One region of the Vibrio bathopelagicus genome, then DNA from elsewhere that is predicted to be linked to it. Evidence: predicted binding sites of a transcription regulator. Region 1 holds the regulator's gene; each other region holds the start of a gene.
What was found. The regulator CRP, encoded in region 1, controls carbon source genes, mostly activating them, when cyclic AMP is high. The targets are predictions, from matches to a motif close to TGTGANNNNNNTCACA.
Positions count from the first base shown of each region.

Region 1 (3,289 bases):
CAAATGCCCGGCACTTTTACGCCATGGCAAGAGATCCCTGAAAACTCAGATGTGATGTTTTACGAAGGCCTTCATGGTGGCGTAGTCGATGGCGACATTAACGTCTCGCAACACGTCGACCTGCTGATCGGCATGGTACCTATCGTAAACCTAGAGTGGATCCAGAAATTCGTTCGTGACACACGCGATCGTGGGCACTCTCGCGAAGCGGTGATGGACTCTATTGTTCGCTCAATGGATGATTACCTTAACTACATTACCCCGCAGTTTTCGCGCACTCATATCAACTTTCAGCGTGTCCCAACCGTAGATACATCGAACCCACTGAACGCCAAAGGGATTCCTAGTTTAGACGAAAGCTTCGTTGTTATACGTTTGCGTGGTATCAAAAACGTCGATTTCCCTTACCTTTTGGCAATGATTGATGGCTCATTTATGTCACGTCATAACACGCTTGTGGTGCCAGGAGGTAAAATGAGTTTTGCTATGGAGCTCATTGTAAGGCCAATCCTACAACAACTAATCGAAACCGGAAAAATAGGTTAACAAAACGTCATTCTGGTTGATTACTTTTCATACCGTGATCATGTGCACAATTTTGCGTAAAAAATCGTAGCTTGGTCACGATTAAAATCAAGAAATAGTACCTGAAAAAGGATACTATTCTTAAACGAAACACAAGATAGCTTGCAGCACTCAACGAGTGCTCTTATCCTAACTGAGTCAATTCAGGCTTAGCTAAAATACGGAAAGCGGCAAGCATACCCTGCAGAGGAAGTGAGATATTATGGTTCTAGGTAAACCTCAAACCGATCCAACATTAGAGTGGTTCCTTTCACACTGTCATATTCATAAGTACCCTTCAAAAAGTACTTTGATTCATGCTGGTGAAAAGGCAGAAACCTTGTACTACATCGTTAAAGGTTCTGTGGCTGTTCTTATCAAAGACGAAGAAGGTAAGGAAATGATTCTTTCTTACCTAAACCAAGGCGACTTCATCGGTGAACTTGGACTTTTCGAAGAAGACCAAGAACGTACTGCGTGGGTTCGTGCTAAATCTCCTTGTGAAGTAGCTGAAATTTCTTTCAAGAAATTCCGTCAACTTATCCAAGTGAACCCAGATATCCTGATGCGCCTTTCAGCGCAAATGGCAAACCGTCTACAAGTAACTAGCCAAAAGGTTGGTGACTTAGCGTTCCTTGACGTAACCGGTCGTATCGCTCAAACGCTACTTAACCTAGCGAAACAGCCAGATGCAATGACTCACCCTGACGGCATGCAAATCAAGATCACTCGTCAAGAGATTGGCCAGATCGTTGGTTGTTCTCGTGAGACAGTAGGTCGTATCTTGAAGATGCTTGAAGAGCAGAACCTAATTTCTGCACACGGTAAGACTATCGTGGTATACGGCACTCGTTAATCTCGATTGACTGAGCCAAAAATTTGAAAGCCACCAAATGCGAATTTGGTGGCTTTTTTGTTTTCTAAAGATCAGATGCGGGAACCGATATTAGAGATCGGACTTCGCTCTTCTAAAGTATCTCGAAGCGAAGCTTACCCGCATCTCTAGGGCAAAGCCCATACTCGTATCTTTCTTTAACCGTTGGTGCTTTCAAAGATCTTGTCAGCCGATGCTGCGACAAATCCTGTATAAAGCTCACCATTAGCCATCGCATAACGCTTAGCGAACTCATAGAAGCCACCAGGAATCATCTCATTGCCTTCAACAAATGAAACTGGGACTTTGTCTGCCATTGTTGATGATTGCTCTAATAAGACCTCTGGAGAGCCTTTAACCTCACCACCAGACGCATTGATAGTGAAGCCTGATTCACTCAGATAATCATTCACTGCCTGCACTTCATCAAAAGTATCAAGTTGGTTCACACTCACCGTAAAGTGGTTTGCACCGTAGCCATGAGCTGCGAGCCAAGAAGCGTATTCACTCTCTTTTGCTAGTACTTGGAAATCCGCGAAACTCAGATCCCAAAGGCGACCACCAAACAAGAACTCATGACCTTGAAGCTTGCTTGCGTCTACTTGCTCAACCAACTTAGCAACGATCTGTTGTAAGTCATTTGAACACTCTTCTACCTTCAACTCACTAATGAACACTTTCGGTTGGTTTGGGTCTGGGTGCTCGTAGTGCTTAGCCACTAGCTTCTTGCTCTCAAACAAGTAATCGCCACACGCCTTGTAACCCAATTCAAGGAAAGGCTTGGCCAGTGTTTCAATACCTAGCGGTGCTACATTGAAAGTACGCAGTGCAATGTGATCATTAATCAGAGCTTCGTCTTCTTTCAGCAAGTGATGTACTTTCTCAGCCGATGGACAAAGCCTGTGAATGTAATCGTCCCATAGTGATTTAAAGAGTAGATCGGGCGTCATGGTGACTCCTTGTCAGAGGTTCTAGCAAGCTAGTAATTTGGATTAGAAAGGGAGAGGCTGGACATAGAGTCAGCAGCCATCAGCCTGTGACATACTTGTTCTATTATTATTTACCGCCCAATCGAGGTGTCGGACGTGGGTGAAAATAGGAAGCGATAACACTGCTTCCTTATTACACAATTAACCAATGAAGCTGTTATTCATGAACCTAGAGCTCATAAGCCTATGATTCATGAACTTATAGCTTAAGAGCTTAAACTAAAGCTCAATACCTGGGCTAAATGTCGCTGGCAGTTGAGTTTCACCACCTTCCATTGACGCCATTGGGTAAGCACAGTAATCAGCCGCATAGTAAGCACTTGGGCGTAGGTTACCTGAAGCACCCGGGCCACCAAATGGTGCATCACCACTTGCGCCTGTTAACTGGCGGTTACGGTTAACAATACCCGCACGGATATGGTCAACGAAGTATTCCCACTCTGAATCGTCTGTTGAAACTAGGCCTGCAGACAAACCAAAGCGTGTGTCATTAGCCAGTTCCACTGCTTGCTCTAGCGATTGGTAACGAACCACTTGCAGCAATGGGCCGAAGTACTCTTCATCTGGCAATTCAACAATGTTAGTTGCATCGATAATACCCGGAGAAACAAATGCCGCTTCGCCCGCTTTTGCTTCTACTAGGCTTACACCACCTAACGATTGCAGATTAGCTTGCGCGTCCAGAATGAACTTAGCCGCCGCCTCAGAGATTTGTGGACCCATGAAGGGTGCTGGCTCAGCGAATGGCTGATCGACACGAATCTTCAAGGTAGCCGAAACTAACTTATCAAGCAGTTGATCACCCTTATCTCCAACGGGAACATACAAGCGACGTGCACATGTACAACGTTGACCCGCACTG
Region 1 covers NZ_CP062500.1:3,304,935-3,308,223, forward strand. Annotated here, with positions in the region: gene IHV80_RS14835 (phosphoribulokinase) at 1-546, shown strand, start outside; gene crp (cAMP-activated global transcriptional regulator CRP) at 788-1,420, shown strand; gene IHV80_RS14845 (DUF1338 domain-containing protein) at 1,597-2,388, opposite strand; gene astD (succinylglutamate-semialdehyde dehydrogenase) at 2,647-3,289, opposite strand, start outside.

Region 2 (3,289 bases), on a different replicon from region 1:
GCACGACGCTCTGGTGCCATAACACCAATCGAACCTAGTTGAATCGCAATAGAGCCAATGTTAGCAAAGCCACATAGAGCAAAAGTCACGATGACTTGGCTGTGTTCAGATAGCAGCGCTTTATTCTCAACGAAGTCGATGAAAGCAACAAACTCGTTCATTACGATCTTCTGACCGATGTAAGAACCCGCCATTAATACTTCATCACTCGGGATGCCAATCAGCCATGCTAATGGTGAGAACAGGTAACCGAAGATAGCTTGTAGCGTAATGCCCGCAAAACCGAACGTTTCACCTAAGCTTTCTAAGCCGGTGTTAACCATTGCAATCACACTCACGAATGCAATCAACATAGTACCAACGGCTACCGCCACCTTCATACCGTTCATCGCACCACTTGCCAATGCATCGATTACATTGCTTTGGTCAGCTTTATCTAGCTCAATGTGCTCGTAGTCACTTGGCGTACTGCGCTCAGGAACAATGATCTTCGCCATCAGTAAGCTACCTGGAGCCGCCATGAAGCTTGCTGCAATAAGGTATTTAAGTTCAACACCTAATCCTGCATAGCCACCAAGCACACTACCCGCAACAGACGCCATACCACCAGCCATTACAGCAAACAGTTCAGAACGAGTCATAGATTTTAAAAACGGACGAATAAGAAGAGGAGACTCACCCTGAGAAAGGAAGATGTTGCCCGTAGCGACCAAAGATTCAGCTTTACTGGTGCCCAGCAGTTTCTGCACGGCTCCACCAAGAACTTGAATCACTTTTTGCATGATGCCTAAGTAATAAAGTGCCGAGATCAAAGCGCTAAAGAAGATGATAATAGGAAGAACGCGAATCGCGAAAATGAAACCATCAGTAGCAAGGTCACCGAAAAGGAAAGCGATACCAGCGTCCGCAAAACCAAGCAGGCTTGAAACACCATTACTCATGCTCGTTAGCGCCAATTGTCCCCATGGGAAATACAACACTAAGGCTGCAAAACCAATTTGAAGTAACAATGCACGAGACACGGTTTTCCAGTTAATAGAAGAGCGACTCTCAGATAGCAGACATGCGCAAGCAATCAGTGCAATAACACCGACAAGACCAAATAGAATATTCATAATGTGTCCTAGTAATCCTTAAAGAGTGAACATGAGCCAAACAAATGACATCAAAGGAATAGGACAAAGAACCGCAAGCAAAACGCTACGCGATGAAGGAGCTAACAACGTTAGCGAGTGTGACAACGAGTTGTTCATGTAAAAATTCACCTTATACAAGCAGTGGAACGTAGCTGGTCCGGTCCGTGGGGTCATTCACATATCCATGTGACGGCTTGTATTGGCTAAGCACCGGCTTAAAACCGGAAAAGAAGTATAAACAGTTAAGTGAGACTTTCATCACATTTCTTGACGCAAACGATCGCGCGGTCAAGGATTAAACAAAACGCGGTGTTTATCATCATTTACGTGCTTCAAATGCTGTAAACAATCTGTATGAGCTTGATTTTGGAATGTTAAATCTTTAAGAGTATTCGAGTAATCACTCGGTTAATTCTATGTCATTATTTAAGCTTTTCTGTGCTCTACCTCATTTCCGAACACTTCAATATTCATCTTGAGTTTAGATACGTATATACTTTGTTTGATCTCACAAAATAATTATCTATAAAATTCCAATAGAGCTGATTAGATATAACGGGCTTCGAGACTAAGAGAGGAAACACGTGAAGAAAATGGACGCTCCACACGACATGACGAACGGAGCTAAATTCAAAACAAATAGACACGGCTATGTGACAGTAGTTGAATATTATAATACCCATACTGTTATTGTCGCGTTTGAAAACACCGGAAATATCCGCGCTATCAGTGCGGCGAAATTACGTACAGGTCAACTTACCGATCGTTCTGTTGCGCCTGAATCAATTATGATTGGTGAAAAAGTTGAATCCGTTAAACATGGTATTCTTACTATTACTCAAGTTGAATCTGAAAACATTGTCGTTCTCACTAATGCTAATAACGAAGAAATTAGAATGTTATTACCAGCTGTGCAAAAAATGAAAGACAAGGTAGAAGAAATCGACAGTGAACAAACCGAGACTCCAAAACCAACCTCTCTGAGTCAATTAACCAAAAGAAATAAAAAGACCAAAGACGTTAATAATATGCTTAAGAAGATGCTTACCGACTATGGTCGATACGATTAGTGCATTAATTCCGCTATAAACTCCACAATATTCACATTCCGATAGACAAATAAAATAAGCCCTGCCTTTCTCAATAAAATACGTTGCATATTCGAGTGAAAAGTTAAATTTGATCAAAGTCTCACTCTGGATCTTTGCCATAAATTAACGAGATCTACATCACAATCTCATTTTGACTTTGTGATGTGGATCTTATTGAAATCTGAATATTTCCATTACTATGCTCTCACACAATAAGAGAACGAAGTTTCTCAACCCTTAAAATCCAATTGAGACAAATATTATGAAAAAGATTCTTGTAGTTTGCGGTAACGGCCTTGGTACTTCACTTATGATGGAAATGGCAGTAAAAGAAGTGGCTAAAAAAATCGGTTTCGAAGCAGAAGTTGATCACGAAGATCTATCATCTGCAGCATCAAGCAATGCTGATATTTGGGTAGCAGCAACAGACGTTGCAAACCAACTAAAAGAAGGCGGAAAAGAGAACATCATCAGCCTTAAAAATATTTTTGACAAAGCATCAATCGAAGAACAACTAAAAACTTTCATGTAAGGTCAAAATTATGCAAAACTTTTTCGAGTTCATGCTCGGCTTATTAAAAGAGCCAGCAATCATGGTGGGTTTAATTGCTTTCATTGGCCTTGTTGCACAAAAAGCCGATATTTCTACCATTCTAAAAGGCACAATTAAAACCGTAATGGGTTTCCTAATTTTAGGTTTTGGTGCTGGTGCTCTTGTTGGCGCTCTAAATAACTTCTCAGTTGTATTTACAGAAGCATTCGGTGTACATGGTGTTATTCCAAATAACGAAGCGATTGTGGCATTAGCACAAGAAGCATTCGGTTATGAAATGGCTCTAATCATGTTCTTTGCATTCGTTGTGAATATTTTATTGGCTCGTTTAACTCCTTTAAAATATATTTTCTTAACGGGTCATCACACCATGTTTATGTCGATGCTAGTGGCAGTAATTCTGTCTTCAGCAGGCATCGAAGGAACCGTTTTAGTGGCTATTGGTGCAATTCTTGTCGGCACACTGATGGTTGTGATGCCAGCACTGGGCCAGAAGTACACTGAAAAAG
Region 2 covers NZ_CP062501.1:614,716-618,004, reverse strand. Annotated here, with positions in the region: gene IHV80_RS19105 (NupC/NupG family nucleoside CNT transporter) at 1-1,115, opposite strand, end outside; gene IHV80_RS19100 (hypothetical protein) at 1,730-2,206, shown strand; gene IHV80_RS19095 (PTS sugar transporter subunit IIB) at 2,490-2,759, shown strand; gene IHV80_RS19090 (PTS ascorbate transporter subunit IIC) at 2,770-3,289, shown strand, end outside.
Region 2: a site for CRP is predicted at 1,384-1,399, ahead of IHV80_RS19105 (NupC/NupG family nucleoside CNT transporter). Genes of this name have one in related genera too.

Region 3 (3,289 bases), on a different replicon from region 1:
CTTTGTAAGAACCAATCACACATAGGTTTGCCATGCGAACCATACGGTGGAAACCTTCTTGGATGATAGAAAGCTTCGCTTGCTTCTCACCGTCACCAGGCCACATCTTGCGAACTTCTTGCATGAAGCGGTGGTTGATTTCAAAGATGATTTCCATGTGACGTGGAAGAAGACGATTGATCAGGGATTCAGACCAAGTCTCTAGCGCTTCAGGAAGTAGTGTGTGGTTCGTGTATGCGAACGTATGAGCACTGATTTCCCATGCTTGCTCCCAAGATAGACCTTTCTCGTCGATCAGAATGCGCATTAGCTCAGGAATCGCAATCGTTGGGTGCGTATCGTTAAGCTGAATCGTTTCTTGCTTAGGCAGATCTTCTAGAGAGAAACCTGCTGCTTCGTGACGACGTAGAATATCGCGAACCGATGCTGCTGAGTGGAAGTACTGCTGCATTAGGCGCAGTGTCTTACCTTTCTCGTGGTTGTCGTTCGGGTAAAGAACCTTAGTGATGTTACCTGCATCGATTAGCGAGTGTTGCGCTTCGAAGTAATCACCGTTGTTAAAGCTTGCTAATGAGAATGGTGCGATTGCCTGACATTCCCAAAGACGCAATGGGTAAACCGTGTTTGATTCGTAACCTACGATAGGTAGATCCCAAGGCATTGCTTTTACTTCCATGCCAGGAACCCAAGTACGAACTTCTTTACCGTCGACGAATTCAACTTCTACATGACCGTAAAAACCAATGTGTTGTGCTAGCTCTGGACGAGCTACTTCCCATGGGTAACCTTCAACACCGCGCCACGCGTCTGGTGCTTCTTGTTGGCGACCGTCTTGGAAAGACTGTTTGAACAAACCGTATTCATAGTGAAGACCGTAGCCTACTGTTGGGTATTCTTGAGCGGCACAAGAATCCATAAAACAAGCAGCAAGACGACCAAGACCACCATTACCTAGTGATGGGTCGCGTTCTTCTTCTAAAAGGTCTGTTAGATTTTGACCTAGCTCTTCCATTGCATGAGTGATCTCTTCGTAAAGACCCATGCTGATTAGGTTGTTACCTGTCAGACGGCCAATCAAAAACTCTAGTGAAAGGTAGTTAACACTTTTCGCGTTCTTAATTTTTTCATCGTTTTCAGTTTCTAGCAGGTCGAATGTTGTGAGTTCTGCTAATGCGCGACCCATTGCTAGGTACCATGCGCGGCTATCCGCGTTTTCAATCGTTGTTGCGTAGGTTGCAGATAAATGCTTCTTAACGCTTTCTTGGAACGACACTTTATCGAAAGTTTTTTGCTGAGTTGGTTTCATTTCAGAAATCTCGCTTTTAATAGTTCTAATTCATCTGTGACATATCGTGCATGGTCACCATTAACTAAACATCCTCCTGACCGTACGATTAACTAGGAGTAGATGAAAGGGCGTAGGGGGCGTACCGACATAGGGTTAGTGATCTGACTCTCATGTTCTGACTTCGAACAAAAACTTGGAGTGACTAAGATCACAAGCTCCCGTTCGATAACTTAACTTCAATTGATGTGACTTTTATTTAACCAGATTGAACTCATTGCCAAATCTGAGTTTGAGATCACGAAATTATTTTCCGACTCTCATCTTTTGCATAAATCTTCGTGTAGAAATGAACTAAGTCACATTCAAAAACCCACCCACAACGTGAGCAAAGTCCCAAATAAAGGGCGTAGGAGCCTAAAAACATGCAGGAGTGCAAGGTTTCTGCGGAGGATCATAGTCGGTGCCATTTTGCTTCACGTAACATAGGCACAGACTTAAGTAATTAGGCAGATGTGATTGGGCTTATTCCATAACGGTTTAGACCCCTAAAACATAAGCCACGGAATAGGTGTAAAACTTCGATATGTGGATCCCTTCGAAACTGACTCGTCCCGGCCGCTTACACAATGCAATCCTGCGGCCTAGAGTTCTCGATCTGCTTCAGAATGCAGATTGCTACAAGCTCGTACTGTTCCGCTCTCCAGCGGGGTATGGCAAGACCACTATGGCTGCACAATGGCTGGTAGATAAGCCCAATGTGGGTTGGTACAGCATTGACGATAGTGACAATGATGCCTTTCGCTATATCAACTACCTACTTCAATCACTTAACAAAGCGACTCAAAATGCCTGTCCTAATGCCCAAAAATTGGCAGAAAAACGACAGTTCTCATCACTGCATTCTTTGTTAAGCGAAGTGTTCGCCGAGATGTCTGAATTCCACCAAGAGTGTTTTCTGGTGTTGGATGACTACCACTTAGTTAATAACGATGACATTCACGAGGCGATGCGCTTTTTCCTCAAGCATATGCCTGACAATCTAACGCTTGTTGTGACTAGCCGTGGGACACCACCACTTGGCACCGCAAACCTTCGCGTCCGTGATTTGATGATTGAGATTGGCAACGACTCTCTGGCTTTTGATACTGAAGAGACGACGCGCTTCTTCAATCAACGTGTCGCCGATGGCGTAGATGACACCACCGCTGGCAATATCTGTACTTATGTTGAGGGTTGGCCTTCAGCTTTACAGCTTATTGCTCTTCAAGCTCAACATCAAAAACGCACGCTGGCCCAATCGGCAGAGTCTTTCTCTCACTTTAACCATGCCCACCTTTGGGATTACTTGGTTGAAGAGGTATTCGACCTACTGGATAAAGAAACCCGACAGTTCTTAATGCAGTGTTCAGTGCTTGATCATTTCAATGACGAATTAGTCTGCGCGCTTACACAGCGTGAAGACGCGCTAGGAATGATCGAGTCACTCAACCGATTTGGCTTATTCATCTACCCTCTTGAAGGCGAAAAGAACTGGTACCGCTTCCATAACCTATTTGGTGAATTTCTTGCCCACGAGCGCCAAGCTCGAATTCCACAACAAGAAGCCGAGTTGCACAGAAGTGCCGCGAAAGCGTGGATCAAACAAAAAACGCCTCATCAAGCACTACGACATGCACAACGCGCTGAAGATCCAGAACTGATCATTCAAATTCTAACGGAACACGGTTGGCCGATGTTTAACCAAGGCGAGTTGTCTTCGCTAGAGATGGCAATCAAACAGCTAACCACGGATCAGTTATACAGTGAGCCGAAGCTATCAATGCTGCGCGCTTGGCTGGCACAGAGTCAGCACCGTTATGATCAAGTAGGCACGCTTCTAGAAGAAGCCGAAACTCAGTATCAAGCTCGAAACATCGAACTGGATACTCAACAGCAAGGCCAATACAACGCCCTGCGTGCGCAAGTTGCTATTAACAGTAATGAACCTGAAAAAGCATTAGA
Region 3 covers NZ_CP062501.1:458,184-461,472, reverse strand. Annotated here, with positions in the region: gene IHV80_RS18370 (glycogen/starch/alpha-glucan phosphorylase) at 1-1,306, opposite strand, end outside; gene malT (HTH-type transcriptional regulator MalT) at 1,872-3,289, shown strand, end outside.
Region 3: a site for CRP is predicted at 1,486-1,501, ahead of IHV80_RS18370 (glycogen/starch/alpha-glucan phosphorylase). Genes of this name have one in related genera too.